Regions from separate parts of the Aureimonas sp. D3 genome, predicted to be linked through region 2. Evidence: predicted binding sites of a transcription regulator. Region 2 holds the regulator's gene; the other holds the start of a gene.

Region 1 (14,536 bases), on a different contig from region 2:
ATGAAGCTCGGCGTGTTGCGAAAGTTATTCGCCACCGGACCATCCTGGCGAACGTTGGAGAAGTATTTATCGACATTCATCAGGCGCTGCCTGTAATTGCCTTTCGAACTGTCCACGAGATAACTGTTTGTCCAGGAACCATACAAATAATTATCCGGCTCGTCGGGCGCGAGGTAAGGGACAAACAACGTCGCAGGCTCCAGTTCGGAGGGCGGGACGTCCGTCAGTGCATATTTGGCCGCCCGCGACTCCACACATCCTCGATAAGCCCAGTTGGAATTCTTCGCCCCAAGCGAAGCGTAAATGAGTTGCCGGGTTAGATAGGTCGTCGGATTCAGAAGCGATGTCGAAGTGGAGTATCCGTTGACCTTGACGGCGAGCGACTGATCAAGGCCTGTCGCGCCGTGATACGTGCTCCAGTCGAGATTTTCGTTGTGGAGCGGTGACAGTCCCTTGGGGTCCATCCACCAGTCGTTCAGGTGCTCCGGCCCAACATTCACCCCACCCGAAAAGGGCACGATGCCGACGCGCACCGGGTCCTCGGGCCCAGCGGACGAACCCGATCCGAAAAGGGTGTCAATCGCCTTTGCGGCCTGGGTTTTGAGGGTGGAGATCTTGGCGGGGCCGCCCTTGGCCGGACTGTCGTTCATGGAGCCCGACGTATCGAGCACGAAGGCAACTTCCACCGTGGTGGAGCCGACCGCGACGACGCTCTGCGTCCTCGCGCAATCCTTTCCTTTCAATCCCGTGAACGAGATAGTCAGCGCCGGGAGAAAGAAGGGATCGTAGGTGGAGCAGACGGAAATCTTCAGTTCGCGTGTTCCCTCCGGCGTCCAGTCCGTCCCCTCATAGGTCAGGGTCCCGGTCGTCTGCGCAACGCCGGCCATGTTCGCCGCGAACACGTTTTCGGCCAGCGTCTGAAGCCGGCCCGAGTCCTGGTCCACGCTGAACTGTTTGGCCGCGGCGAGCGCGGCTGCGTCGGTGGCGGACTGAACGGCCGTTCGGCCGCTGTAGAAGAGGCTGATGTCGGCCGCCGCCGCAATCCCCATCAGAATCGGAAAGAGAAGAACCGCCGCCATGATGGTGAAGTTGCCGCCCCGGTCCCGCATCAGGGCGCGTAGGAACGGCCGATCGGCCGGCGGCGGGGTCTGTGTTTCGAACATCTCAGAACGCACTCCGGTCGCAGCGCTTCAAACCCCGGGTGGCACCCGAACAGGCGATTCGCTAAGCCATCATGCATAGTTAAGGGCGGAATCTTTCCAATCCTTCCGTATCGGGTCATCATTTTTGCCGGTCAGACTGGTGTGGCGTTAACCTTAACGCCATCTGCGATCCTCGCCACCTTGCGGCGCGACGACGAATCTTGACAGGGAGGGATGCCCTCCCCTATCTAGGCCGCGTTAGCACTCCACTTTAGTGAGTGCCAGAATCCTCGGATCGATCGCCTCGCTGGTCGGTCCCCCCATAGCCAAGAAGGTTCGACTGAGATGGCCAACGTGAATTTCCGCCCCCTGCACGATCGTGTCGTGGTGCGGCGCGTCGAGTCCGAGAGCAAGACGGCTGGCGGCATTATCATCCCGGACACCGCGAAGGAAAAGCCGCAGGAAGGCGAGATCGTCGCCGTCGGCGCGGGCGCTCGCGACGAGACCGGCAAGGTCAACCCGCTCGAAGTCAAGGCCGGCGACCGCATCCTGTTCGGCAAGTGGTCGGGCACCGAGATCAAGCTCGGCGGCGAAGACCTGCTCATCATGAAGGAATCCGACATCCTCGGGATCGTCGGCTGACCCATCGTCCGGACTGATCGTTCGGTCCGTTTCCTTCCCTTTCCATTCGACACGGCGCGGACCGGCCTCCGGCGCGCCCAGGAGACGAAGACATGGCTGCCAAGGACGTAAAATTCGGTCGTGACGCCCGCGAGCGCATGCTGCGCGGCGTCGACATCCTCGCCGACGCGGTGAAGGTCACGCTCGGCCCCAAGGGCCGCAACGTCGTGATCGACAAGTCGTTCGGCGCACCTCGCATCACCAAGGACGGCGTGTCCGTCGCCAAGGAGATCGAGCTCGAGGACAAGTTCGAGAACATGGGCGCCCAGATGGTGCGCGAAGTGGCCTCGAAGACTAACGACAAGGCCGGTGACGGCACCACCACCGCGACGGTTCTGGCCCAGGCCATCGTCCGCGAGGGCGCCAAGGCGGTTGCCGCCGGCATGAACCCGATGGACGTCAAGCGCGGCATCGACGCAGCGGTCTCCAAGGTCGTCGAGACGCTCGTCTCCTCGGCTCGCAAGATCGAGACCTCCGACGAGGTCGCTCAGGTCGGCACCATCTCCGCCAATGGCGAGAAGGAAATCGGCCAGATGATCGCGTCCGCGATGCAGAAGGTCGGCAACGAGGGTGTCATCACCGTCGAAGAAGCTAAGACCGCCGAGACCGAGCTCGAAGTCGTCGAAGGCATGCAGTTCGACCGCGGCTACCTCTCGCCCTACTTCGTGACCAACGCCGAGAAGATGGTCGCCGAGCTCGAGGACGCTTACATCCTCCTGCACGAGAAGAAGCTCTCCAACCTCCAGGCGATGCTGCCGGTTCTCGAAGCCGTGGTGCAGTCGGGCCGTCCGCTCGTCATCATCGCCGAGGACGTGGAAGGCGAGGCTCTGGCCACGCTCGTCGTCAACAAGCTGCGTGGCGGCCTGAAGATCGCCGCCGTCAAGGCTCCGGGCTTCGGCGATCGCCGCAAGGCAATGCTCGAGGACATCGCGATCCTCACGGGCGGCCAGGTCATCTCCGAAGACCTCGGCATCAAGCTCGAGAGCGTCACGCTCGACATGCTCGGCCGCGCCAAGAAGGTCTCCATCACCAAGGAGAACACCACGATCGTCGACGGCAACGGTGAAGCCGACGGCATCAAGGCGCGCGTCGCCCAGATCAAGCAGCAGATCGAAGAGACCTCTTCGGACTACGACCGCGAGAAGCTCCAGGAGCGTCTGGCCAAGCTCGCCGGCGGCGTCGCGGTGATCCGCGTCGGCGGCTCGACGGAAGTCGAAGTCAAGGAAAAGAAGGACCGCGTTGACGACGCGCTCAACGCGACCCGCGCGGCCGTGGAAGAAGGCATCGTCCCCGGCGGCGGCGTGGCTCTGCTGCGCGCTTCCAACGCGGTCGACCTGAAGGGCGAGAACGCCGATCAGGACGCCGGCATCGCGATCGTCCGCAAGGCGCTTCAGGCTCCGATCCGTCAGATCGTCCAGAACGCCGGTGGCGAAGGCTCGATCGTGGTCGGCAAGATCCTCGACAACGGCTCGCTGACCTTCGGCTACAACGCCCAGACGGGCGAGTATGGCGACATGATCCAGGCCGGTATCGTCGATCCGGTGAAGGTCGTTCGCTCGGCTCTGCAGGACGCGGCTTCGGTCGCCGGCCTGCTCGTCACCACCGAAGCCATGATCTCCGAAGCTCCGAAGAAGGACTCCGGTGCTCCTTCCATGCCGGGCGGCGGCATGGGCGGCATGGGCGGCATGGACTTCTAAGCCCAACAGGGCAAGGAAGGCCATCAAGCCGCACATCCTCAAGGGTGCTGAAACCGGGCAAGGCCGGTTTCAGGTGGCGGCACGGACTTCCAAGCCCGACAGGGCAAGGAAGGCCGATAGGCCTAGTCATAAGGGGGCTCGCGCAAGCGGGCCCCTTTTTTTCGTGCCTGCCGTTCGGATCGATGCCCTCTGTTCAAGCCGCCCTTCGGAAGAGTTGACCCTTCGCGCGCTGGCGCATCGCGGCGATTTCGCGTCTATGACAGGGCCGAAACGGGGCGCTCGCCCCCCCTGTCTGGACGGTGCATGAGCGAATTCTTCATCTTCTTTTTCGTCGGTGCCTTGGCGCAATTGGTGGATGGCGCGCTGGGCATGGCCTATGGCGTCATTTCTTCGACCGTCCTCATGAGCTTCGGCGTGCCGCCTTCGGTCGCCTCGGCCTCAGTCCACACGGCGGAGCTTTTCACCACGGCCGCTTCGGGCACGGCCCATATCGTCAACCGCAATATCGACTGGAAGCTGTTCTGGCGGCTCGTGCCCTTCGGCGTGATCGGCGCGGTGCTCGGCACCTATGTGCTGACCTCGATCGATGGCGGCACGATCCGTCCCTTCGTCGCGGCCTATCTCGCCGCGATCGGCATCATGCTGACGCTGCGCTCCTTTCGCACGATCCCGCGAGCCCAGACGCCCATGGCGCTGGTGCCGCCGCTGGGCGCGGCCGGCGGCTTTCTGGATTCGATCGGCGGCGGCGGCTGGGGGCCGGTCGTGACCTCGGGCCTGCTTGGGGCCGGCGGCCAGCCACGCTACGTCATCGGCACGGTGAACGCCGCCGAATTCCTCGTCACGCTCTCGGTTTCGCTGGCGTTCCTTCTGGCACTCGTCACCGGCCATTGGGAGGAAGCGGGCGATCTGACCGACCACGCCCTCTCGGTGCTGGGCCTGATCGCGGGGGGCATTCTGGCTGCGCCCCTGGCGGGCTATGCCGTGAAACGCATTCCCGAACGCTGGCTCCTGCGTATCGTGGGCCTGCTGATCTGCGCACTGGCGCTTCAGCAGATCGTCGCGATCCTGTCGAAAATGTAATCTTGAGCCGGGAACGGATCGCTGCGCTTCGCTGTTCTCCTTTTCGAAAATCGGACACGGCGTCCGATACACCTTGAGGAGACAGGTTATGGTCGACAAGAACGAGATCTCGGGCGGCGCCAAGGAACTCGGTGGCAAGGTCAAGGAAGGCCTCGGCAAGCTGGTCGGCAACGATCGCCTGCAGGCCGAAGGCCTCGCCGATCAGGCCGAAGGCAAGACCGAGAAGAACTACGGCAAGGTCAAGGACGCCGTGAAAGACACCCTGGGCTCCAAGCACTAAGTTTCGGGTTCAATCGTTTGAGTTGGGAGCCAGCCGAAAGGCTGGCTCTTTTCGTTGGGCCGAAGGGTTTCTCCCCTCCCCTTGTCGTGATAACCGCGCGGAAGCGCCGCTCCCACACGCGGGACGACGGGCGCCTTGTCGCGAGGGGAAGACCGATGACCAGCACCAGACGCGAAACGGATTCGATCGGCGCGATCGACGTCGCGAGCGACCGCTACTGGGGCGCGCAGACCGAGCGCTCTCTCAACAATTTCCGCATCGGCACCGACAAGCAGCCGATCGCCGTGATCCACGCCCTTGCCACGGTCAAGAAGGCCGCCGCGCGCGTCAACCGCGCCATGGGCAAGCTGGACGGCCAGATCGCCGAGACGATCGAAGCGGCTGCGGATGAGGTCATCTCCGGCAAGCTCGACGATCATTTCCCGCTCGTGGTCTATCAGACCGGCTCGGGCACGCAGACCAACATGAACGTCAACGAGGTGATCTCGAACCGGGGCATCGAGATGCTCGGCGGCGAGCAGGGCTCCAAGAAGCCGATCCACCCGAACGACCACGTCAATATGGGCCAGTCCTCGAACGACGTGTTCCCGACGGCCATTCACGTCGCCGTCGCCATCGAGGCGACCAAGCGCATCCTGCCAGCGATCGACGCGCTCCACGCCTCGCTCGACAAGAAGGCGCTCGAGTTCGATCACATTATCAAGATCGGCCGTACGCACACGCAGGATGCCACCCCGATCACGCTCGGCCAGGAATTCTCGGGCTATGCCGCCGCGCTGAAGCTGGGCAAGCGCCGCATCGAACAGGCGATCGAAGACGTCTATGCCCTCGCGCAGGGCGGCACGGCTGTCGGGACCGGGCTGAACGCCCCGGTCGGCTTCGACGTGAAGATCGCCGCCGAGATCGCTTCACTCACAGGCCTGCCGTTCCGCACGGCCGAGAACAAGTTCGAGGCGCTCGCCTCGCACGGTGCGCTGGCCTTTTTCCACGGCTCGCTCAACGCGCTCGCGACCGATCTCTTCAAGATCGCCAACGACATCCGCTTCCTCGGCTCCGGTCCGCGTTCGGGCCTCGGCGAACTCTCGCTGCCCGAGAACGAACCGGGCTCCTCGATCATGCCGGGCAAGGTCAACCCGACCCAGTGCGAAGCGCTGACCATGGTCGCGGCGGAAGTCTTCGGCCACGAGACGACCGTGACGGTCGCGGCTTCCCAAGGCCATTTCGAGCTGAACGTCTTCAAGCCCGTGATCGCCAATGCCGTGATCTCCTCGATCCGGCTTCTCGCCGACGGCATGGACTCGTTCCGCGAACATTGCGTCGACGGCATCAAGGCCAACGAGGACCGCATCAAGGATTTGATGCAGCAGTCGCTCATGCTGGTGACGGCGCTGGCCCCCACCATCGGCTACGACAATGCCGCGACCATCGCCAAGACCGCCCACAAGAAGGGCACGACGCTGCGCGAGGAAGCCCTCGCCTCCGGCCTCGTCTCGGGCGAAGACTATGACCGGATCGTCGATCCCGCCGCGATGACCCGTCCCGGCTGATCGCCCTTCAGACGATTGGTTTGATGAAACGCCCCAATCCCGCGATTGGGGCGTTCTTCGTTGACGATCAGTCGCACAAAGAATCCCTGTCGCGGGCGTTTGGCCTTGGGCACTCTCTGCTCCATCGAAACACCCCTCCGATGGACGAATCCATGAATTCCGGTCTTCTGCTTCTCGCCCGCCTTCTCCTGTCGATCCTCTTCATCGTGTCCGGCTTCGGCAAGCTGGCCGGCGCTGCAGGCTTTGCCGGCTATCTTGGCAATCTCGGCCTGCCGGGCGGCATCGTCATGGCCTATCTCGTGGGCTGTCTGGAGTTCTTCGGCGGCCTTGCGATTCTGGTTGGTTTCCAAGTGCGGATCGTCGCGTCCGTGCTCGCCGTCTTCTGCGTGGCGACGGCGCTGGTCGCCCATCTCGGCCCGGACCAATCCACGCAGTTCATGAAGAATCTCGGCCTGTGCGGCGGCTTCCTGGCGCTCGCGATCGTCGGTGCAGGCGCTTACTCGGTGGACGCGCGCTCGCGCCGCGCCTAAGCCTTTAACCGTTGAGCATTCGCGGCGGCCGCCTTCGGGCGGCCGCTTGGCGTTTCAGCCCTGGAAACGCCTGACAAGCTCGGCCAACGCCGCTTCGTCGGAGGCGTCGCGAGGCTTCGTCGCAAGCGCCAAGCAGGCCTCCGAGCGAAGGATCGTGCCGTCTTTGAGGACGCGCAGGTGATTGGCCGTCAGCGTCGAGCCCGTGGAGGTGATGTCCACGATGATGTCGGCCGAGCCCGCCGCAGGCGCCCCTTCCGTCGCGCCGAGGCTTTCCACGATACGGTAGCTCTGAATGCCGTGGCTCTTGGTGAAGAAGCCCTGCGTCAAGCGCCAATATTTCGTCGCGATGCGCAGGCGGCGGCCATGGGCGGCGCGATAGCCGGCCGCGACATCGCCAAGGTCTTCCATGGTTTCCACATCGAGCCAGCTGTCAGGCACGGCGACCACGACATCGGCATGGCCGAAGCCGAGGCGCGAGACGATGCGCCCGCGCTCGTCGAAATCGGGCATGGTCTCGCGCAGGAGGTCCTCGCCCGTCACGCCGAGGTCGATCGCCCCGTCGCGCAATTCGCGGGCGATCTCGGAGGCCGACAGGAGAAGGACGTCCAACCCTTCCATGCCCTCGGTTCGGGTGCGATAGGAGCGCGCGTCGTCGCTCGGGTGAACCGTGATGCCGGCCGACGCCAGCGAGGCCACGCATTGCTCCTTGAGCCGGCCCTTGGACGGGATGGCGAGCGTCAGCGTCATGGCCGCGCCTCCTTCTGCGCCTTCGGCAGGCGGTCGAGATACAGGGCGAAGCCGACGGCCGGGATGGGCTCGCGCGCGCCGAGATAGGAGACGAGCCGGTCATAGCGCCCGCCACCCGCCAGCGGCTCGCTCAAACCCGGCGTGCCGATCTCGAAAACGAACCCGGTGTAATAGTCGAGCGTGCGCCCGAAGGCGGCGCGATAGCGCAAGGTCGAGAGATCGACGCCGGCCGCGGCCAGCGCCTCGGCCCGCGCGTCGAAGAAGGCGAGCGCGCCCGTGAGGTCGAGCCCGTGCTCATCCGCCAGCGCCCGCAGGCGCTCGGAGGCCTCTGCCACCGCGCAGTCCAGCGACAGGAAAGCGCGCAGGCGCTCCAGCGCCGCGCCGCGCAGGCGCGTGTCGGACAGGCGCACCTTCTCGGCCAGCCGCGCCGCGATCTCGGCCGGGGATCGGCTGCGATTGGGCGGCAGACCGGCCTCGTCCATGCGGGCCTGCACCAGGGCTTCCAGCTCGGCGAGCCGGTCCTCCCGCGCGAGCGCCAGGGCGTCGGGCGCGATATTCTCGACCTCGCCGGAGCGGTCGGAGGCCAGCGTTTCGAGGGCGCGGGCGAGAAGTTCGTTCTGGCCGAAAGTGCGGATCAGGCGCCGTTGCCAGCCGGCCGGAAGGTCCAGCGCCTTCAACACGGCCTCGAACAGGCCCTGATCGCCGATCGTGATCGAGAGGCGCTCGGCCTGTGCCAGGCCGCAGGCGGCAAGCGCCGTCAGCGCTTCGGCGAGCGTCGCCGCGTCGGCGCGGGCGCGGTCGGTGTCGCCCAGATTCTCGATGCCGGCCTGGCGGAACTCCGCCGCCTCGCCCCGCCGCTGGCGGAAGACGAGCCCGTTATAGGCGTAGCGGCGCGGGAGAGCCTCGTCGCCCTCGATATGGGCAAGGCAGACGGGAATGGTGAAGTCGGGGCGCAGGCACAGCGTTTCGCCACCCTCACCCCGCGTCAGGAAGATGCGGCGGCGCAGGTCCTCGCCGGCCGTGTCCAGATAGGGCTCGGCGCGCTGCAGGAGCGGCGTCGAGACCAGCGAGGCGCCGACCGAGGCGAAGAAGCGCGCCAGCGCGCCGTCGAAGGGCGTGCCGGTTTCGGCCGCTGGAAAGAGCCGGCTCATCGGCTTGCCCTCACGAGCGCCCGGTTGCGTGCCGGTCGAGGATGCGGCGCACGGCCGCCACGAGATCGGCCTCGTCCACCAGTTCCTGCCCCGCGCGCGCCTCGCGCCATTCGGCATTGTCCTCGATCCCGGCGGCGAGGCGCTTGCCTTCCACCAGATCCTTGACCTGCACCTTGCCGGCCGCCTTCTCGTCTCCGCCCTGGATGACGACGACGGGCGCGCCGCGCCGGTCGGCATATTGCAGCTGCTTGCCGAACTGCTTCGGGTTGCCTTGGAAGACCTCGACCGGCACGAGCGGCTGGCCCTCGCCGTTCAGCTCGCGGCGCAGCAGCGTCGCCATGCGCTGGTAGTCGGCCATCCGGTCGCGGTCCATCACGGTGACGACGACGGGGCCGGGCAGGGATTCGTTGCCGAGGCGGCCGAGATTCTTGAGCGCGGTCTGGAGGCGTGAGACGCCGATGGAAAAGCCGGTGGCGGGAACCGGCGTCGACATGAAGCGCGAGACCAGTCCGTCATAGCGCCCGCCGCCGCCGACCGAGCCGAACTGCACCTTCTGGCCCTTCTCGTTCACGACATCGAACAGAAGCTCGGCCTCGAACACGGGGCCGGTGTAATATTCGAGCCCGCGCACGACGGACGGATCGATCAGCACCCGCTCGTCGCCATAGCCGGCCGCAACCGCGAAAGCGCGAATCTGGTCGAGCTCGTTCAACCCCTCGTCCACCACGGGATGGCCGCCGAAGGCCGTCCGCACGGCGTCGAGACGCGCCTCGCCCGAGGCGTCCGTCAGCTCGAAAATGCGCAGGACGCGGGTGATCGCCTCGTCCGGCAACTCGGCGCCCTTAGTGAAGTCGCCCTTGCCGCCGCCCTCGTCCAAGCGGCCGGGGCCGAGCAGCAGGCGCACGCCCGGCGCGCCGAACTTATCGAACTTGTCGAGCGCGCGCAGCACGGTGAGCCGGCGCGGGGCGTCCCCTTCCAGCCCGATCGCGTCGAGAATGCCGTCCAGAACCTTGCGGTTGTTGACGCGGATCACATACTGGCCGCGCTCGATGCCGAGGGCTTCCATCGTGTCGGCCATCATCATCGCCATCTCGGCATCGGCCGAGACGTTCGGCGCGCCGACGATATCGGCGTCGAACTGCATGAACTGGCGGAAGCGGCCAGGGCCGGGCTTCTCGTTGCGGAAGACGTAGCCCGCGCGGTAGGAGCGATAGGGCTTGGGCAGCTCCTCGAAATTTTCCGCGACATGGCGGGCGAGTGGCGCGGTCAGATCATAGCGCAAGCTCAGCCATTCCTCGTCGTCGTCCTGCAACGAGAAGACGCCTTCGTTGGGCCGGTCCGAGTCGGGCAGGAACTTGCCGAGCGCGTCCGTATATTCGAAGAACGGCGTTTCCACGGGCTCGAATCCATAGGTCTCGTAGACGCGGCGGATGATGCCGAGCATCCGCTCCTGCGCCAGGAGATCGGCGGACGTGCGATCCACGAAGCCGCGCGGCTGGCGGGCCTTCACGCGGGAGGGCTTCTTGGGGGCCATGGGACTGCCTGCGAATAAGGACGAAACGAGTTAGCTCGCGTCCTAGCCCATGGAACGCGGGAGCGGCAAGGCTGACGCCATTTTCAGCGCGGCCGGACGAAGTTTTGCCGCGCCGCCTCGCATTCGCCTCGGACGCAGCAGCCCTCCATATGGTCGTTCACGAAGCCCATGGACTGCATGAAGGCATAGGCCGTGGTCGGGCCGACGAAGCTGAACCCTTCCGCCCGCAGCGCCTTGGACAGGCGCTGGGAAGCCGGCGTCTGAGGGTTGGCCCGCGCCCATTCGAGCGTCATGCGTTCGGGCCGCTCGCTCGCCGGCGGCTCGAAGCGCCACAGGAAGACGGCAAGGCTCTGGCCCGTCTTCTCGCGCAGCGCCAGGGCGCGGCGGGCATTGTTGATCGTGGAGACGATCTTGCCGCGATGGCGGATGACGCCGGGATCGGCGACGATGGAATCGATGTCAGCCTCGTCGAAGGCGGCCACGCGCTCGATCTCGAACCCGTCGAAACGCTCGCGGAAATGCGCGCGCTTGCGCAGGATGGTGATCCAGGACAGGCCGGACTGAAAGCCTTCGAGGCAGAGCTTCTCGAAGAGCCTGGTATCGTCGGCGCTCGGGCGGCCCCATTCCTCGTCGTGATAGCGAACATAGTCCTCGCCCGCGCCGGCCCAGGCGCAGCGCGGCTGACCATCGGCACCCCGAAGAAGGCCGGGCGCGAGGGGCGATTCGGGTGCGGTGTCGGTGCGTTCGCTCATGGGCTGAACTTGCATCCCCGCAGAGAGCCAAGCAAGCGAGCTATCCCCCGTGATCACCGCAAGGCGACTTGCCTTGGCCTTCGCAGGGCCGCACAAACAGGGGCCTCCCGTCGCTCCTCCCGAGTCCGCCACCATGCCTGCCCCGCGCCCGTTCCCCCGCCCTGCGTCCAGCCATCGACGGCTGCTGGCGCTCGCGCTTCTCCTTTTTGCCTTCGCCGATCCGGCGCTAGCGCAAGCCCTGCCCGCTGATGCCAAGATGATCGAGGGCTTCGACGCGGTGGTCTTCAGCGCCGAGATCACCGGAGCGTTCAGCGATTCGAGCTATCTCAAGAAATTTCCCGGCCCGGTCCGCGTGCGTGTCGAAAACGACTCCGAGATCGACCGCGAGCCGGCCGTGGCGAGCTTCGTGCGGGAGATCAACCGGGAGGTGGATGGGCTCGACATCACGATGGCCAAGCGGGGCGAGGCGGCGAATTTCGTGGTGCATGTGGTGGATCGCGATGATTACCAGCGCGTCGGGCGGGAGGTCTATCACCGCCCCTTCGGCACCACGCCGGGTAATTGCATCGCGCGCGCCAGCTATGGGCGCTCCGGCATCACGCGGGCGGACGCGATCATCGTGTCGGACGAGGGCGACCTTCTGTTTCGCCGCTGCCTGATCGAGGAGGTGCTGCAAGGGCTCGGCCCGCTCAACGACAATTCCGACGCGCCGCAAAGCGTCTTCAACGACACGTCGAAGCTGACCCGATTCACGCCCTATGACCGGGTTCTCATGAACATGCTGTATGACGAGCGCCTGACGCCCGGCATGAGCCGAGGCGACGCCGCGCCCCTTCTGCCGGGCATTCTGAAAGAGGTTAAGCGGCGTCTGCGCCTGTGAAGGGTCGTTAGCACCCTCTTCACCATGATCGCACCCGAGCGGGGGGAACAGGTGACCAAACGTCATCGATTCACCAATCGCTCAATTTTACGGCGGCATCCTCGCGCCAAGCGGCTCGTTCCCGAGCCTTTCGCGACCCCCGAGGTGTCCGCTGATGTTCGCTCGCCCTCTTCTGGCGTTTTCCCTTATCGTCACGACTATGACCGCTGCGCAGGCGCAGGAGCGCCGCCCCTTGAGCCTCGACCGGCGCGAGGCGGCCGAGCGCGTGCTCCAGCTTTCGCCGGGCAGCGGCGTCGTGCCGGGCTATCAGGCGCAGACTTTGACACAGGCCTATCCGGCCGGCACGGTGATCTTCCGGGGCAACATCCCCGTCGGTGTCATCAGGCGCGATGGTGGGCCGGTGGAGCCGCTTGGCTCCTACCAGTCGGCCGACCCTGTGGTTCTGGGCGCATCCCCGCCGCCGGTCGCGCGCCGCCATGTGGAGCGCCGTCGCGAGCGCCAGCCGCTTTTTGCCAGCGCGAGCGCCCCTGCTCGCCATATGGCACCCGAGCCTGAGACCCGCCGCTCGGGCCAGCGCAACACCGCCCCGCGCGCGCTCGCGCCGGCCTTTCTGCCGCAGGAGGTCGCCTATTCCGGTTATGCGCCGGGCACAGTGGTGATCGATACGAATGCGCGCTTTCTTTACCTCGTGGAAGCCAATGGACGCGCCACGCGCTATGGCGTGGGCGTCGGCAAGCCGGGCTTCGAATGGGCCGGTACGCACCGCGTCAGCCGCAAGGCGGAATGGCCGGATTGGACCCCGCCCTCCGAGATGGTCGCGCGCGAGCGCGCCAAGGGGCGCATCCTGCCGGCGCGCATGGAAGGCGGCATCGAGAACCCGCTCGGCGCCCGCGCGCTTTATCTCGGCTCCTCGCTCTACCGCATCCACGGCACCAACCAGCCTTGGACCATCGGTCAGGCGGTTTCCTCCGGCTGCATTCGGATGCGCAATGAGGATGTCGTCGATCTCTATGACCGCGTGCCGGTCGGTGCGCGCGTGATTGTGCTCTAACGGCAACAGGTCAGGACAATCGCGCGCGAGGGCGGTTTCCTCACCTGCCCGCGCCCCATCTTCCCTGACACGATAAGGCCGGCGAAGAGTCTCGCGACCGGATTGTTTTAATTCAAGTTTTCGCCCGTTTCGAAGGATTGTTCGATGCGTATCATCTCGTCCAAAACGGCCATGCTCGCGGGGCTCGCCAGCCTCGTCCTGATGGGAAGCGCCAGCGCCGAAACGCGCTATTTCGACCACAGCACTCAGCAATGGGTTGTGCGCGGCGGCGGCGCGAATGCCACGGTGCCGAGCGCGGGCGCCACACTTGGCCGGGCTCCGGTGCGCGTGGCGCGCCAGCCGCAGGCCATGCGCCCGGTCGATCCGCGCTTCAAGCGCCAGACCGTGCGCATCTCCACCCAGGAGAAGCCCGGCACGATCATCATCGATACGGACCGCAAGTTCCTGTATTTCGTCGAGCCGGGCGGCATGGCGACGCGCTATGGCGTGGGCGTCGGCAAGGAAGGCTTCGCCTGGGGCGGCACGATGAAGATCGGCCGCAAGGCTGAATGGCCGGGCTGGACTCCGCCGGCCACGATGGTCGCCCGCGAGCGCGCCAAGGGCCACATCCTGCCCGCCTATATGGCCGGCGGCCCGGACAATCCGCTCGGCGCGCGCGCCATGTATCTCTATCGCGGCGGCGGCGATTCCATGTTCCGCATCCATGGCACCAACCAGCCCTGGACGATCGGCCTCAACATGTCGTCAGGCTGCATCCGCATGATGAACGAGGACGTGACCCATCTCTACTCGCGCGCCGATCGCGGCACCAAGGTCATCGTGCTCGGCCCCGGCCAGTCCGGCAGCGGCGTCTATGCGGAAGCCGGCACGGTTCGCCAACCCGGCCGCGGCCTGCTGGCCTCGGTCTTCGGCGGCTGATCCGGCCTTGAGTTCCATGAAAAAAGGCCCGCTTTTAGCGGGCCTTTTTTGTTGCGCTTGGCGTCTCTGCCTATTCGGCTGCAACCGTGCGTTCGACGCGGCGAAAGTCGCGGCCCGCGAGCTTCTCCGGCTTCTCGCCGCCGAAGGCCCAGTCGAGCAGTTCGATCGTGTGCAGGATCGGAATGCCCGTGGCCGATCCGATCTGCGTCATGCAGCCGATATTGCCGGTGGCGATCAGATCGGGCTTCACGCGCTCGATATTGGCGACCTTGCGGTCGCGCAGCTTGGCCGAAATCTCGGGCTGAAGGATGTTGTAGGTGCCGGCCGAACCGCAGCACAAATGGCCCTCCGGCACGTCGCGCACGGTGAAGCCGGCCTGCGCGAGGAGCACTTTGGGCGCCTGTGTGATCTTCTGCCCGTGCTGCATGGAGCAGGCGGAGTGATAGGCGACCGTGGCCTCGACCGGGTTCGCCGGCAGCGGCAGGTCGAGGCTGGATAGAAACTCCGTGACGTCCTTGGCCAGTGCCGAAACGCGCGCGGCCTTTT
Region 2 (14,536 bases):
ACTCCGCAAGCCATGGCGGCTCTGGGCGAGGACGAGATCCGCGAGGCGATCAAGACGATCGGCTTCTTCCGCACCAAGGCCAAGAACGTTCAGCGCCTGTCGGAAATGCTGCGCGACGAGCATGGCGGCGAGGTGCCGCGCTCGCGCGAGGCGCTGGAAAGGCTGCCCGGCGTCGGGCGCAAGACGGCCAATGTCATCATGAACACGGCCTTCGGCGAAGAGACGCTGGCGGTGGACACGCACATCCTGCGCATCGGCAACCGCCTCAAGATCGCGCCGGGCAAGACGCCCGAAGCGGTGGAGGAGGGCTTCCTCAAGATCATCCCCGAGGGCTTCCTGCGCCACGCCCATCACTGGCTGATCCTGCATGGGCGCTTCGTGTGCAAGGCGCGAAAGCCCGACTGCGAGCACTGCATCATCGCCGACCTCTGCCAGGCCGACGAGAAATGGTGCAACCAGCCGGCCCCGCTCATTGCCCTGCCGGATGCTCCACCCGGGCCGCAACCCCTGCCGCCGGGCGCGACGCGCCCAGGCGGGTGAACTCGGGCGAGGTTTCCCGCTGTGAAATGCGCTGGTGCAGATGCACCATGGTCGCCGCCGCAAAGAGCGGCGTCAAAAGGTTGAGGATCGGCACCGCCAGGAAGGCGGCCAGCACGAGGCCGGCGAAGAAGATCGTCGCTCCATGCCGGTTGCGCAACGCCCGCGCCTCCTCCTCCGAGCGATAGCGCAGCGCCGCGAACTCGAAATATTCGCGCCCGAGGAGATAGCCGTTCACCAGGAAGAACGCGCCGAAATTCACCACCGGCACCAGAAGCAGCGCGAAGGCCAGGAGATTGCCGAGGATCACCACGCCGAAGAACTTCAACGACAGGACGACGCTTCGTCCGATCGGCATGGCGCGGCCGATCGGCATGCCCGGATACTGGTCGCGCTCCACCACCTCGGCCACGTCGTCCAGGAACAGGCCGGCGATCACCGCGCTCACCGGCGCGATCAGATAGGCCAGAAGCACCGCCAGAAGCAGCCCCGCCGCCCAGCCGGCGAAGGTCTCGGCATTGTTCATCCAGTCCGGCATGTCGGGCGTGAAGCCGGCGAAGAAGGGGATCGCCACCGTCTGGAAAAACCAGCGCACCGCGAACCAGAGCGCCACCAGCACCACGGCCGTCAGCCCCAGGCTCTTCCAGAACACCGCGCGGAAGGGCGGCGAGAACACGTCGCGGATCGCAAGATAAGCGGCACGAAAGATCATGGACAGGGCTCTCTCCGTCTCGTCCGCCCTGTCTCGTCCGACAGGAGCCGGCGCGGCGTCGCCGCCGGCCCGGCACAGGGCTCGCCTTCAAGATGGGATGGTCTGCGGCGCGCGGCAATGCGATAAGGCGCTCTTCGACCCTTCCTCGGTTCCATCTCGCGAAGATCCCCGCCCATGTCCCGTTTCGACCTCCTGACGATCGGCAATGCCATTGTCGACATCATCTCGCGCACCGACGACGCCTTTCTGCGCGAGGCGGAGATCGAAAAGGGCGCGATGACGCTGGTGGATTCCAGCCGTGCCCTCGCCATCTACGACCGCATGGGCCCGGCCATCGAAATGTCGGGCGGCAGCGCGGCCAACACGGCCGCCGGCCTCGTCTCGCTCGGCGGGCGCGGCGCCTATTTCGGCAAGGTCTCGAACGACCAGCTCGGCGCGATCTTTGCCCATGACATCCAGTCCCTCGGCGTCCACTACCAGACCGCTCCGCTCGCCGGCGATCCGCCGACCGCGCGCTGCATGATCCTCGTCACGCCCGATGGCGAGCGCTCCATGAACACCTATCTCGGCGCCTGCGTCGAACTCGGCCCCGAGGACATTGAGGAGGCCGTCGTCGCCGACAGTCTCGTCACCTATTTCGAAGGCTATCTCTGGGACCCGCCGCGCGCCAAGGATGCCATCCTCCAGGCCGCGAAGATTGCTCATGCCAATGGACGCGAGATGGCCATGACCCTGTCGGACTCCTTCTGCGTCCATCGCTACCGCGCCGAGTTCCTCGACCTCATGCGCTCCGGCGCGGTCGACATCGTCTTCGCCAACGAGGCCGAGGCGCTCGCCCTCTACGAGACCGAAGTCCTCGAAGAAGCGCTCCACCGCATCGGCCAGGATACCAAGCGTCTCGCCATCGTCACACGCGGGCCGGACGGCTGCGTCGTGGTCGAGAACGGTGAGGCCACGACCTATCCCGCCACCGCCGTCGATACGCTGGTGGATACCACCGGCGCGGGCGATCTCTTCGCCAGCGGCTTCCTGCGCGGCTACACCGCCGGCCTCTCGCACGAGACCAGCGCGGCGCTGGGCGCGCTCGCCGCCGGCCACATCATCAGCCAGATCGGCCCTCGCCCGCAGGTGCGGCTGATCGACCTGCCCGGCGCGCGGGGGCTGATCGGCGCGTGAGGGGAGAGGCAGGGGCGCTGCCCCTGCACCCCGTCAGGGGAAATGATTTCCCCTGAACCCCTCATTCGTTTGGGCGCCTTCATGTCCCTCACCGGGAGGGGCTTCAGCCCCTCCCGGTGAGGGAAAGGGTTCCAAAAGAAAGGAAGGGTCCGGGAAGTCCTTCCCGGGCAGGGCACGGGGCGGCAGCCCCGCCACCCTCTCACGCCGCCTGCAAGCGCTCCGGCAGGCTGCGATAGGACAGGGCTTCGGCCAGATGCGGGCGGCCGATGGTCTCGGCTCCCGCAAGGTCCGCGATGGTGCGGGCGACCTTGAGGACGCGGTGGTAGGCGCGCGCCGAGAGGCGCATGCGCTCGGCGGCCTCGCGCAGGAGCTTGAGACCGCTCGCATCGGGCGCGGCGGCCTGTTCCAGCCGGTCGGCCGGGCAGCGGGCGTTGGTGGTGCCGGCGGGCAGGCCGAGGGCTTCGTAGCGCAGGCTCTGGAGCGCGCGGGCGGCCTCGACGCGGGCGCGCACGGTGGCGGAGTCTTCGGAGGCACCGGTCTGGATCAGGTCGAGCGCGGTGACGGCGGGCACATCGACGCGCAGGTCGATCCGGTCGAGCAGCGGGCCGGACAGGCGGGCCTGATAGTCGGTGACGCAGCGCGGCCCGCGCGCGCATTGATGCCCCGGCTCGCCGGCCATGCCACAGCGGCAGGGGTTCATGGCGGCGACGAGCTGAAAGGCGGCGGGGTAGGTGACGCGGTGATTGGCGCGCGCGATGACGCTTTCACCGGTTTCGATGGGCTGGCGCAGCGAGTCGAGCACGGCGGGAGAGAATTCGGGCAGTTCGTCCAGAAACAGGACGCCGTGATGGGCCATGGACACTTCGCCCGGCCGCGCGCGATGGCCCCCGCCGACCATCGCGGCCATGGAGGCGGAATGGTGCGGCGCGCGAAACGGGCGGCGGGCGGACAGACGGCCCTCGGAGAGTTCGCCCGCGACGGAGGCGATCATCGAGACGTCCAGAAGCTCGCGGGGGCCGAGCGGCGGCAGAAGCGAGGGCAGGCGCTGCGCCAGCATGGATTTGCCCGACCCCGGCGGCCCGACCATCAAAAGGTTATGAGTTCCAGCCGCCGCGATCTCCAGCGCGCGTTTGGGGACCGTCTGGCCCTTAATGTCGCTGATGTCGGGCAGCGGATGGGCGGCGGGGTCTTCCAGCGTCGGCTCGGGGCGCGACAGGCGCTGCGTGCCGCGAAAATGATTGGCGATCTGGATGAGCGAGCGAGGCGCGAGAATCTCCATTTCCGGGTCGGCCCAGGCCGCTTCCGCGCCGCCGGCTTCGGGGCAGATCAGGCCTTGGCCCAGCGCATTGGCGGCCATGGCGGCGGGCAGAACGCCGCTCACCGGCGTCACCAGCCCGTCGAGCGAAAGCTCGCCCAAGACGATGAAGCGCTGCAAGACATCGGCCGGAATGGCGCCGAGCGCAGCCATCAGGCCGAGCGCGATGGGGAGATCGTAGTGCGAGCCCTCCTTCGGCAGGTCGGCGGGTGCGAGATTGACGGTGACGCGCTTGGGCGGCATCGACAGGCCGGAGGCATGGAGCGCGGCCTGAACCCGCTCGCGGCTTTCGGTGACGGCCTTGTCGGCCAAGCCGACGATGCTCATGCCGACCTTGCCGGGCGCAACGAGAACCTGGACATCGACCGGCACGGCCTCGACGCCCTGGAAGGCCACGGTCCTCACACGCGATACCATGCCCGCCCCGCCTCTCGAATCGCGTTTTCGCTCTCAGGGCGAGGGTAGTTCGCAAGGGGCGTGTGGGCAAGGATGGACAACGCGCTCCCCTCTTTCGCACGCCCGCAAAACCCGTATTCTTTCGCCGTCTAACGAGCGTGCGAGGGCATGGCATGGATGCGCATACGCTGGGATTGTTCGCCTTGGCCTTTCTCGTCTTCGCCGCGAGCCCTGGGCCGGACAATGTGACGATCGTCGCCCGGACGCTGCATCAGGGCGCACTCTCCGGCTTCGCCTATGGCGCGGGCACGGTGAGCGGCATTCTCGTTTTCCTGTTTCTGGCGGCCATGGGCCTGTCGGTGCTGGCGGGCGAAATGGCGGGCGCGATGACCGTGCTACGCTATGCCGGCGCGGCTTGGCTGGTCTGGATGGGCATTCGTCTCTGGCGCTCGCCAGCCGTCGTTCCCGATGCTTCGGTTCTCGCACCCCGGCGCGGTGTTCTGCGGGATTATCTCACGGGGCTGACGCTCAATCTCGGCAACCCGAAAATGCCGCTCTTCTATATCGCGCTCCTGCCCAACGTGGTCGGCCCGAACCTGACAGGGGCCGAGGCGGGGCAGTTCGCGCTGGTCATTCTTCTGGTGGAGGCCTTGGTGATCGGCGGCCATGTTCTGCTGGCCAGCCGGGCGCGGCGCCTCCTTCGTTCGCCGCGCGTGGTGCGCCGCGTCAACCGAACGGCCGGTGGGCTCATGGTCGGCGCGGGTCTCGCCACGGTCGCCGTCCGCTGAACGAAAGAACGGCGCCTCGCGGCGCCGCTCTCTCGTTGTCATCAATAATCTTCGTCCCAACCGCGGCGCTCTTCCCAGTGGCGCGGCGGTGGCGGAGGCGGCGGGCCGTCCTCGAAGCGCTCGCGGTCGCGGCGGCCTTCGAAGCGGTCGCGGTCCCGCTCGAACCGGTCGCGCCGGTCCCAGCCCGGAGGCGGCGGGGGAGGGGGCGGCGGAGGCGCGTCGTAATAGCCGCCATAGCGGCGGGGCGGCGGCGGGGGCGGGCCGCGATCGAAGATGCGCGGGCCATAGATGCCGTCCCAGCGGCGCCGGTCGCGGTAGAAGTCGCGGTCGCGGTAATGGTCGTCCCAATAGCGGCCGAAGGAATAGGTGACGACGGGCGCGCCGATATAGGGCACGACGCGCGGGCCGGTGTAGCGCTGCCCACCCCGAACGTAAGCCAGATAGCGCGAGGAGATCCAGCCGCGCTGGCCGTAGAAGTCCACATCGCACCAGGCGCGGTTGGCCAGGCACCCGTAGACGCGCACATCCTCGCCGCCGCGCACGACATTGACGGGCGGATAGGCCGTTGAGGGGCCGGCGCGCAAATTGACATTGGCCGTGGCGATGGCCGTGGCGGCACTGGCCAGACCCGGCAGAAGCGCCGCGCCGGCCAGAACCAGGGAGAAGAGACGAGCTTTCGTCATGAAACCATCCGGAAAGGAGGCGCTGTTCGATGAGGCATTTCACCATCCACAAGCCGAACGGCGTCCGAACGGCGCGTTCAGCCTCTGTTCAGGCTCGGCCCCAATGCGGGGAGGGCGCGGGCGGTTGCATCACCCGCGCGCCGGCTTTCAGCGCTTGGCCTCGACCGCATCCCAGAAGAGCGCCGCGATGTCGGCCCCGCCGAAGCGCTTCACCTCGCGGATGCCGGTCGGCGAGGTGACGTTGATCTCGGTGAGATAATCGCCGATCACGTCGATGCCCACGAAGACCTGACCGCGCTCCTTGAGCTTGGGGCCGATGCGCTCGCAGATTTCGCGCTCGCGCGGGGTCAGTTCGGTCGGCTCGGCCCGTCCGCCGACATGCATGTTGGAGCGCGCGTCGGTCTCGGAGGGCACGCGGTTGATCGCGCCCACCGGCTCGCCGTCGATCAGGATGACGCGCTTGTCGCCCTTGCGCACGTCTTTCAGGTAGCGCTGCGCGATGAAGGGCTCGCGGAACAGAAGCGCGAAGGTCTCGAGGAAGGAGGAGAGGTTGCGGTCGTCCTTGGTGAGATGGAAGACGCCCGCGCCGCCATTGCCGTAAAGCGGCTTGAGCACGATCTCGCCGAACTCGGCGCGGAAGGCCGCGATCTCGGCCGGGTCCTTGGTGATGATCGTCTCCGGCATCAGGTCGGCGAATTCGGTGACGAAGATCTTCTCGGGCATGTTGCGCACCCAGGCGGGGTCGTTGACCACCAGCGTCTTGGGATGGATGCGCTCCAGAATATGCGTCGAGGTGATGTAGTTCATGTCGAAGGGCGGATCCTGGCGCAGGAGCACCACGTCCATGGTCGAGAGATCGACCTTGTGGGGCTCGCCGAGGGTGAAATGCTTGCCCTGCTCTTCCACGAGGTTCAGCGTCTCGACCCGCGCCGTGGCGACGCCATCGCGCAAGGAGAGGCGGTCCGGCGTATAGTGGAAGAGCTGGTGCCCGCGCCGCTCGGCCTCGAGGCAGAGGGCGAAGGTGGAATCGCCCTTGATGGTGATGCCCGACACATGGTCCATCTGGACCGCGACCTTGAGCGACATGCGGTGTATTCCCCGAACGGTTCCGTCCTTGCCGAGGTAGAGGGGAACGGCGGTTCTGTCCACGGGGCTGGTGATCGGGTCGCACCGGCGCAACAGGGCCGGTGGAATGTCGGTGGTCTCACGCACTGGTGATGGCGCAGGTCTACCTCACCCGTTGCGATGGAGGTGGAACGCGTGAGACGCGAGCCCTTCCCTCGATTGCAAAGTCCTTTTCATGTTTGCCAGATGTCTTGCCGCGCTGATGCTCGTCGCGCTTCTCTCCGGTTGCGCCAAGCCCGTGGTGGAAACCACCGGCCCCCTCGCGATCCGGGATGTGTCCGTCAGCGCCGCCGATACGATCCGCGCGGAAACCGATATCCTGTCGCTGGTGCGCCAGACCGTGCCGGCGCAGATTCTTGGCGTGTCGGACGGCAAGGCGACCAAGGTCGAGGTCCGGCTGGTCCTTCTGGCCTACAAGAACCCGGTCATGTCGCTTCTCGTAGGCGATTCCAACAAGCTGGGCGCGAACGTCATTCTGCGCGATATGGCCGATCAGGAGCTTGCCCGTTTCGACGTGATCGCGATCGACCAATATATGCTGAACGGCGTCGCGGGCGCGGTCATTTCGGTGGCGCAGGACAAGGCGCGCGTGGACCGGGCGCTGGCGCGCGGGCTCGCCGAGACGATCGAGCAGCGCATCTACGGCCGCAAGACCAAGCCCGCGATGGTGCCGGACCTTGCCGCGCCCATGCCCAAGGGGCCGCCGCAGGAGAGTACGCATTCTCCGGCCGCACATCCCGCGCAGAAGCCTGCAAGCGTCGGCGCGGGCGTCTGACGGCGTCTCGGGGCGTGCGGGCTCGTTCAGTTCCGCCCGCGCCAGGCGTCCGTCACATGCACCGGCCAGCGGCGGGGCAGGACGGCGACGATGTCGAAGCGGATGGAGAGATGCGCCGCGCGCTTCTGGCGCGAAAGCCAGAGGTCGGCGGCGCGCTCGATGCGCGTCTGTGCGGCTGGCGTCACCGCGTCCATGGCCGCTTGCAGCGTCGGGCGCGCCTTCACCTCCACGATGGCGACCAGCGCGCCGCGCTTCGCAATCAGGTCGATCTCGCCCGATGGCGTGCGATAGCGGGTGGCGAGGATGCGGTAGCCCTTGAGGCGCAAGGCCCAGGCCGCCAACCATTCCGCCCGGTGCCCCTTACGGAAGAAGGCGCGCTTGCGGTCAATTCCCGTCTCGCCGCCCCCGCGTTTCACGCGCCGCCTTTCAGGTCCAGCGCGCGCTGGTATAGCTCGCGGCGGGGCAGGCCGGTGAGCTTCACCGCCTCCTGCGCGGCCTTGGCGGGCTTCATCTCGGCGAGCAGCCCACGCAGGATCGTGTCCACGTCGCCGCTCGCCGCCGCTTCTTCTTCGGCCGGCGGGCCGACGCAGACGACGATCTCGCCGCGCACCCGCTCCATCGCCGCGAAGCGCTCGGCCAGCTCCGGCAGCGTGCCGCGATAGATCGTCTCATAGGCCTTGGTCAACTCGCGGCAGACGGCGGCGGGGCGGGGGCCCAGACCTTCCGCCATGGCGGCCAGACTTTCCGCGATGCGGTGCGGCGCTTCGAAGAAGATCAGGGTGCCGGGCACGCGCGTCAGGGTTTCGAGCTTGGCGAGGCGCGCCCCGTCCTTCACCGGCAGGAAGCCGGCAAAGAAGAAGGCGTCGGACGGCAGGCCCGAGGCGCAAAGTGCCGCCAGCGGCGCGGATGCGCCCGGAATGGGTACGACAGGCAGGCCGCGCGCGATGGCCTCTTCGCCCAAACGGAAGCCGGGATCGGAGACAAGCGGCGTGCCGGCGTCGGACACCAGCGCGACGGAGCGGCCAGCCTCCAGCTCGTCCAGAAGCGCGGGGCCGGATTCGGCGGCATTGTGCTCGTGATAGGCGAAGAGCCGCCGGCGGATGCCGTAGCGCGCCAGAAGCTTTTGCGTGACGCGCGTGTCCTCGCAGGCGAGCACATCCGCCCCGGCGATGATGTCGAGCGCGCGCAAGGTCACGTCGGACAGGTTTCCGATCGGCGTCGCCACGAGATAGAGGGCCGGCTCGGGCTTGGGCGCGCGCAGGGTGGCCCCGCGCACGAGATAGGTTGCGCCGGAATCCTGAAACGGGACCTCATCGCCTTCGGGTGTCTCGTCTTCGGAAGGATCGTCGAACGGGTTCATGAAACACCTCGCGGCGCGAGAAGGATGACGCAGGCGCCCGCACAGCACAGAAAGGCGCCGAGAAGGTCGAAACGGTCGGGCCGCACGCCTTCGGCCGCCCAGAGCCAGCCGAGCGAGGCAAGAATATAGACCCCGCCATAGGCCGCATAGGCGCGGCCGGCAAAGGCCGCGTCCACCCGCGTCAGGAGAAGGGCGAAAAGGACGAGGCAGGCGAGGCCCGGCGCGAGCCAAAGGGCGGAGCGGCCCGAGCGCAACACGGCCCAGAAGGCGAAGCAGCCGGCGATCTCGGCCAGCGCCGCGCCGGCATAGATGAGCAGCGCCGGGGCGGCTCCGGTCAGCGGATCATCCTCCGAAGGCCCGCGACACCAAGCGGCACCGCGCCGCGCGTCCTGACGGCAAGCGGCGCTCTCACGCGAGATCGGCCACCACGGCGTCGAGCACGAGCATGCCGGCGGGCGTCGCGCGCAGCCGGTCGGGGCCAAGGCGCTCGATCATGCCATGGCCGGTCAGTTCGGCTTCGACGGTTGGGTCGATGTCGCGCCCGGCCAGCTTGCGCCAGCGCTTGAGGTCGATCCCTTCCACGAGGCGCAGGCCCATGAGCATCAGTTCGTCGGCCTGCTGATAGCTCTCCAATGCTTCATCCTCGACCTCCCCCGAATCCCAGTCCTCGACCATCTTGAGCCAGGTTTCGGGATGTTTCTCGTTGGACACGGCATGGCGCGCGCCATCCTCGCCCGGCAGGCGGGCATGGGCACCGGGGCCGATGCCGGCATAGAGGCCGTAGCGCCAATAGGTGAGATTGTGGCGCGACTCCGCGCCGGGCGCGGCGTGGTTGGAAATCTCGTAGGCCGGCAGGCCGTGGAACAGCGTCAGCTGCTGCGTCGCCTCGTAAAGCTCGGCCGACAATTCGCCGTCCGGCACCACGAGCTTGCCCGCCTTGTGCAGGGCGTGGAAGATCGTGCCTTCCTCGATGGTCAGCTGGTAGAGCGAGAGATGGTCGGCCGCCAGCGAAATGGCCTCCGACAATTCGCGCTCCCATTCCGACACGCTCTGGCCCGGCCGGGCATAGATCAGGTCGAAGGACAGGCGCGGAAAGATCTCGCGCGCCAGACGGATCGCGCCCATGGCCTGATCGACGTCATGCATCCGCCCGAGGCGCTTCAGGTCCGCATCGTTCAGCGCCTGCACGCCGAGCGACACGCGGTTGACGCCCGCCGCGCGGTAGCCCCGGAAGCGGTCCGCCTCGACCGAGGTCGGGTTGGCCTCCAGCGTGATCTCGGCCTCGTCGGCAACGGTCCATTGCGCGGCCACGGCCTCCAGAATGGCCGAAACGGTCGCGGGCTCCATCAGCGAGGGCGTGCCGCCGCCCAGGAAAATCGAGGTGACGGTTTCGCCTTTCGTGCGCCGGCCTTGGCTTGCGATCTCGCGGCGGAAGGCCTCCACGAAGCGCGCCTGATCCACCGGCTGGTGGCGCACATGGCTGTTGAAGTCGCAATAGGGGCACTTGGCCGCGCAGAAAGGCCAATGGATATAGACGCCGAAGCCCGGCTCGCCGGCGGGCGGCGTATAGGGCCGGATCTGCGACAGGGGGCGGGGCATCATCATGTTCATGCGACGCCCAGCGCCTCCCGCGCGAAGAGCTGGAAGGCGCGGGCGCGGTGCGACAGGGCGTGGGCCTGCCCCGGCACCCAGCCGTGCTTTTCCTGCGAGGGCATCTCGCCGAAGGTGCGCGTCTCGCCCTCCGGCAGGAAGCAGGGATCGTAGCCGAAGCCGAGCGCGCCCCGCGGCGGCCAGACGATCGTGCCTTCGACCTCGCCGCGGTAGAACTTCGTCTCGCCCTCAGGCGAAGCAAGGCAGAGAACCGCGACGAAGCGGCCCGTGCGCTGCGCGGGCGCGGTGGCGCCTGCGGCCTGGAGCTTCTCTTCGATCTGGCGCATGGCCATGGTGAAGTCTTTCTCGGGGCCGGCCCAGCGCGCCGAATAGATGCCGGGATCGCCGCCCAGCGCATCCACCACCAGACCCGAATCGTCGCTGAGCGCCAGAAGGCCGGTGGCGCGCGCCGCCGCCAGAGCCTTGATCGCCGCGTTCTCCTCGAAGGTCGAGCCGGTTTCCTCGGGCTCGGGCAGCGCCTTGTCGGCGGCCGAGACCACGGTGAAGCCGAGCGGGGCCAGAAGCTCGCGGAACTCGGCGATCTTGCCGCCATTGTGGCTGGCGATCAGGAGAGGACCACCGGCGGGATCGAGGGGGAAGGCGTTCGTCATCGCTGTCGGGTCCATTCCGGGGAAGGCGCGCGCGCCGGAGCGCGCCGCCAGTCCCAAGGTTTATGCGCCCCGAGGCTGACCCGAGGCTTCAGGCTTTGTTAGGAACTAAGGCCAAAACCTCGTGGGATCGGCTGGTCGGATTTTTCCGTCGCTCTCTTCGTCGCGAATGCTCGCCGATGCTGACCTAGCATCGACTGCGCTTCGCTCCTCGCGATCGAACGAAAATCTCTCGACCATCCTCCGCCCAGAGGTTTCGTCCTCAGTTCTAAGCTTCGAGGCAGGACTTCTGGTGCGCCACCAGCTCACCGATGCCCTTTTCGGCGAGCTTCATCAGCGCCTCGAGTTCGTCGCGCGAGAAGGGCTCGCCCTCCGCCGTGCCCTGAATCTCGACGATGCCGCCGCGCCCGGTGAGCACGAAATTGGCGTCGGTGCCAGCGGCCGAATCCTCGGGGTAGTCGAGGTCCAGAACCGGCGTGCCCTTGTAGATACCGCAGGAAATGGCGGCGACATGGTCCTTCAGAACCTTGTCGCGCTTGACCATGCCGCGCGTTTCCATCCAGGCGAGGCAGTCCGACAGAGCCACGAAGGCGCCGGTGATCGAGGCCGTGCGCGTGCCGCCATCGGCCTGGATCACGTCGCAATCCACCGTGATCATGCGCTCGCCCAGCGCTTCGAGGTCCACCACCGCGCGCAGCGAGCGCGCCACGAGGCGCTGGATTTCCTGCGTGCGGCCGCTCTGCTTGCCGCTGGCGGCTTCGCGCTTCATGCGCTCGCCCGTGGCGCGCGGCAGCATGCCGTATTCGGCCGTGACCCAGCCCTTGCCGGAATTCTTCAACCAGCCGGGCACGCGCTCCTCGAGGCTCGCGGTGCAAAGGACATGGGTGTCGCCGAACTTGACGAGGCACGAGCCCTCGGCGTGGCGCGACACGCCCCGCTCCAGCGAGACAGGGCGCAGTTCGTCGTTCTGGCGTTTGGAAGGCCGCATCAAGACAAGTCCATATTAACGATTTCGAACCCGCCTCTTAAAGAGTGTGGCGACACTTGAACAGGGTGCTTGGCGGCCCACTCTCTCCGCCTTGGCTGAAACCCTCGCGATCCCTATAAGACAGGCCATGAAGCGCGTCCTGCCTCCCTTCCACGATCTCACGCCCAGCCAGACCCCGCTCGCGGGCGGGCTGGACGAGCGCTCGCGCGAGATTTTCCGGCTGATCGTCGATTCCTATTTGGAAACCGGCGAGCCCGTGGGCTCGCGCAACCTGTCGCGCCTCCTGTCGAGCGCGCTGTCGCCCGCCTCCATCCGCAATGTCATGTCCGACCTCGAGGCGCTGGGGCTGATCTATGCCCCGCATGTCTCGGCCGGGCGGCTGCCGACGGAAGTCGGCCTGCGCTTCTTCGTGGACGCCTTTCTGGAAGTGGGCGACGTGCCCGAGCGCGAGCGTGCCGAGATCGAGAAGAAGGTGCGCGACCATGGCGAGCGCCGCCCGGTGGACGCGCTCCTGACGGAAGCCTCGCAGCTCCTTTCCGGCCTGTCGCGCGGGGCGGGCATCGTGGTCGCCGCCAAGGCCGATCCGCGCCTCAAGCATATTGAGTTCGTGCGGCTCGACGCGGCGCGCGCTCTGGTCGTTCTCGTCGGCGAGAATGGCGAGGTGGAAAACCGCATTCTCGACCTGCCGCCCGGCATCACCGCCGCGCAGCTCGTGGAAGCGGCCAATTTCCTGAACGCCCATGTGGTCGGGCGCACGCTCGCCGAAGCGCGCCGGCGCATCGAGGCGCTGAAGGAGGAAACGTCCCGCCAGCTCGGCGAGCTGTCTCGCCAACTGGTGGACGCGGGGCTCGCGGTCTGGGCGGGTGAGGGCGCGGGCCAGCCTTCGCGCCTCATCGTGCGCGGGCGGGCCAATCTTCTGGACAGTCTGTCGGCGGCCGACGATCTCGACCGGCTGCGCCATCTCTTCGACGATCTGGAATCCAAGACCTCGATCATGGAGCTGATCGATCTGGCGGAAGCGGGCAACGGCGTGCGCATCTTCATCGGCTCGGAAAACAAGCTGTTTTCGCTGTCCGGCTCCTCGCTCGTGATCGCGCCCTATTCGGACTCCGATCAGCGCGTGATCGGCGCGGTGGGCGTGATCGGCCCCACGCGCCTCAATTATCGGCGCATCGTGCCCATGGTGGACTATACGGCGCGGCTCGTGTCGCGCCTTCTGGCGGGCGGAGCGCCGGTGCGCCGGCCTTGATTTCCGGCCCGCCTCATTCGATATGCCGCAGCGACGACCCTTTACGGGAGAGCAGTCCGGCGGCCGCCTCATGGCGCCGGATTGTTTGTCCCCTCGACAGGAACAGGAGTGCCCGATGACAGGCGAGAGCGAGAAGCACGTGAACGACCACGAGAGCGAAAGCGGCGCGCATTCCGCCGGCGGCGGCGCCTATTTCAAGGGCTCGGGCGTCGCGGGCGCGGCTCCCGGCGCGGCGGGCGCGCAGGCCGAGACCGCCGAGGAGCCCGCAGGCTCCTGGGGCGGCGAAGAGGCTGCGGCGGCCGACCGGGCGCGCATCGCCGAACTCGAAGCCGAGAATGCCGACGTCAAGGATCGGCTGATCCGTCTGGCCGCCGACATGGAAAATCTGCGCCGTCGCACCGAGCGCGAGGTCAAGGACGCGCGCCAGTTCGCCGTCGCCAATTTCGCGCGCGATATCCTGGCCGTGTCGGACAATCTCGCTCGCGCGCTTCAGGCGATTCCCGAGGGCGCGCGCGACACGGACCCCGGCCTCCAGACGCTGGCCGAGGGCGTGGAGATGACCGCCCGGTCCATGCAGTCCACGATGGAGCGCCACGGCGTGAAGAAGCTGGAGCCCGAGGGCCAGCGCTTCGACCCGAATTTCCATCAGGCCATGTTCGAGGTGCCGAACGCCGAACTGCCGAGCAACACGGTGGTTCAGGTCGTGCAGGACGGCTACGCGATCGGCGAGCGCGTCCTGCGCCCGGCCATGGTCGGCGTGTCCAAGGGCGGGCCGAAAGTGGCTGTGGGCGCGGATGCCAACGCCGCGCCTGCCAAGCCCGGCGTGCCGGATGATTCCACCAAGGACGCCTGAGCGTCCTCGCGGTTCGATTGCAAGCCCCGCATCCCTTGAGGGATGCGGGACTTTTTTTATGGCGTATCAGCCGCTGGCCAGAAGTTTGATCGCGATTGCGCCCATGGTCAGCCCGATCAAAGCTTCCAGCGCGCGCCAAGCGGCGGGCCTCTCGAAGATCGGGCGCAGCCAGCGCGCTCCGAAGCCCAGCGCGAAGAAGAAGCCGAACGAGGCCGTGACCGCGCCCGCGCCGAACGAGGATTCCGCGCCGGGAAAGCGCGTCGAGAGGCTGCCGATCAGCACCACCGTGTCGAGATAGACATGCGGATTGGCCCAGGTGAG

What was found. The regulator HrcA, encoded in region 2, represses chaperone genes, less so after heat shock. The targets are predictions, from matches to a motif close to GTTAGCACTCNCNNNNNGNGAGTGCTAAC.
Region 1: a site for HrcA is predicted at 1,400-1,428, ahead of groES (co-chaperone GroES). Genes of this name have one in related genera too.

What each region holds. Positions count from the first base shown of each region.
Region 1 covers NZ_BBWM01000008.1:69,571-84,106, forward strand. The annotation lists gene AUL36_RS03090 (pilus assembly protein TadG-related protein) at 1-1,109, opposite strand, end outside; gene groES (co-chaperone GroES) at 1,488-1,784, shown strand; gene groL (chaperonin GroEL) at 1,877-3,520, shown strand; gene AUL36_RS03105 (sulfite exporter TauE/SafE family protein) at 3,824-4,600, shown strand; gene AUL36_RS03110 (CsbD family protein) at 4,689-4,880, shown strand; gene fumC (class II fumarate hydratase) at 5,036-6,427, shown strand; gene AUL36_RS03120 (DoxX family protein) at 6,580-6,957, shown strand; gene hisG (ATP phosphoribosyltransferase) at 7,012-7,704, opposite strand; gene AUL36_RS03130 (ATP phosphoribosyltransferase regulatory subunit) at 7,701-8,855, opposite strand; gene hisS (histidine--tRNA ligase) at 8,866-10,389, opposite strand; gene AUL36_RS03140 (DNA-3-methyladenine glycosylase I) at 10,473-11,141, opposite strand; gene AUL36_RS03145 (DUF2927 domain-containing protein) at 11,275-12,021, shown strand; gene AUL36_RS23110 (L,D-transpeptidase) at 12,176-13,072, shown strand; gene AUL36_RS03155 (L,D-transpeptidase) at 13,217-13,990, shown strand; gene glcF (glycolate oxidase subunit GlcF) at 14,061-14,536, opposite strand, start outside.
Region 2 covers NZ_BBWM01000066.1:14,054-28,589, forward strand. The annotation lists gene nth (endonuclease III) at 1-540, shown strand, start outside; gene AUL36_RS20095 (sulfate transporter family protein) at 470-1,249, opposite strand; gene AUL36_RS20100 (adenosine kinase) at 1,424-2,425, shown strand; gene AUL36_RS20105 (YifB family Mg chelatase-like AAA ATPase) at 2,625-4,157, opposite strand; gene AUL36_RS20110 (LysE family translocator) at 4,310-4,924, shown strand; gene AUL36_RS20115 (SH3 domain-containing protein) at 4,966-5,607, opposite strand; gene gshB (glutathione synthase) at 5,755-6,693, opposite strand; gene AUL36_RS20125 (hypothetical protein) at 6,908-7,507, shown strand; gene AUL36_RS20130 (YraN family protein) at 7,534-7,923, opposite strand; gene rsmI (16S rRNA (cytidine(1402)-2'-O)-methyltransferase) at 7,920-8,867, opposite strand; gene AUL36_RS20140 (YnfA family protein) at 8,864-9,184, opposite strand; gene hemW (radical SAM family heme chaperone HemW) at 9,276-10,478, opposite strand; gene rdgB (RdgB/HAM1 family non-canonical purine NTP pyrophosphatase) at 10,475-11,128, opposite strand; gene rph (ribonuclease PH) at 11,394-12,113, opposite strand; gene hrcA (heat-inducible transcriptional repressor HrcA) at 12,241-13,362, shown strand; gene grpE (nucleotide exchange factor GrpE) at 13,478-14,215, shown strand; gene AUL36_RS20170 (LysE/ArgO family amino acid transporter) at 14,282-14,536, opposite strand, start outside.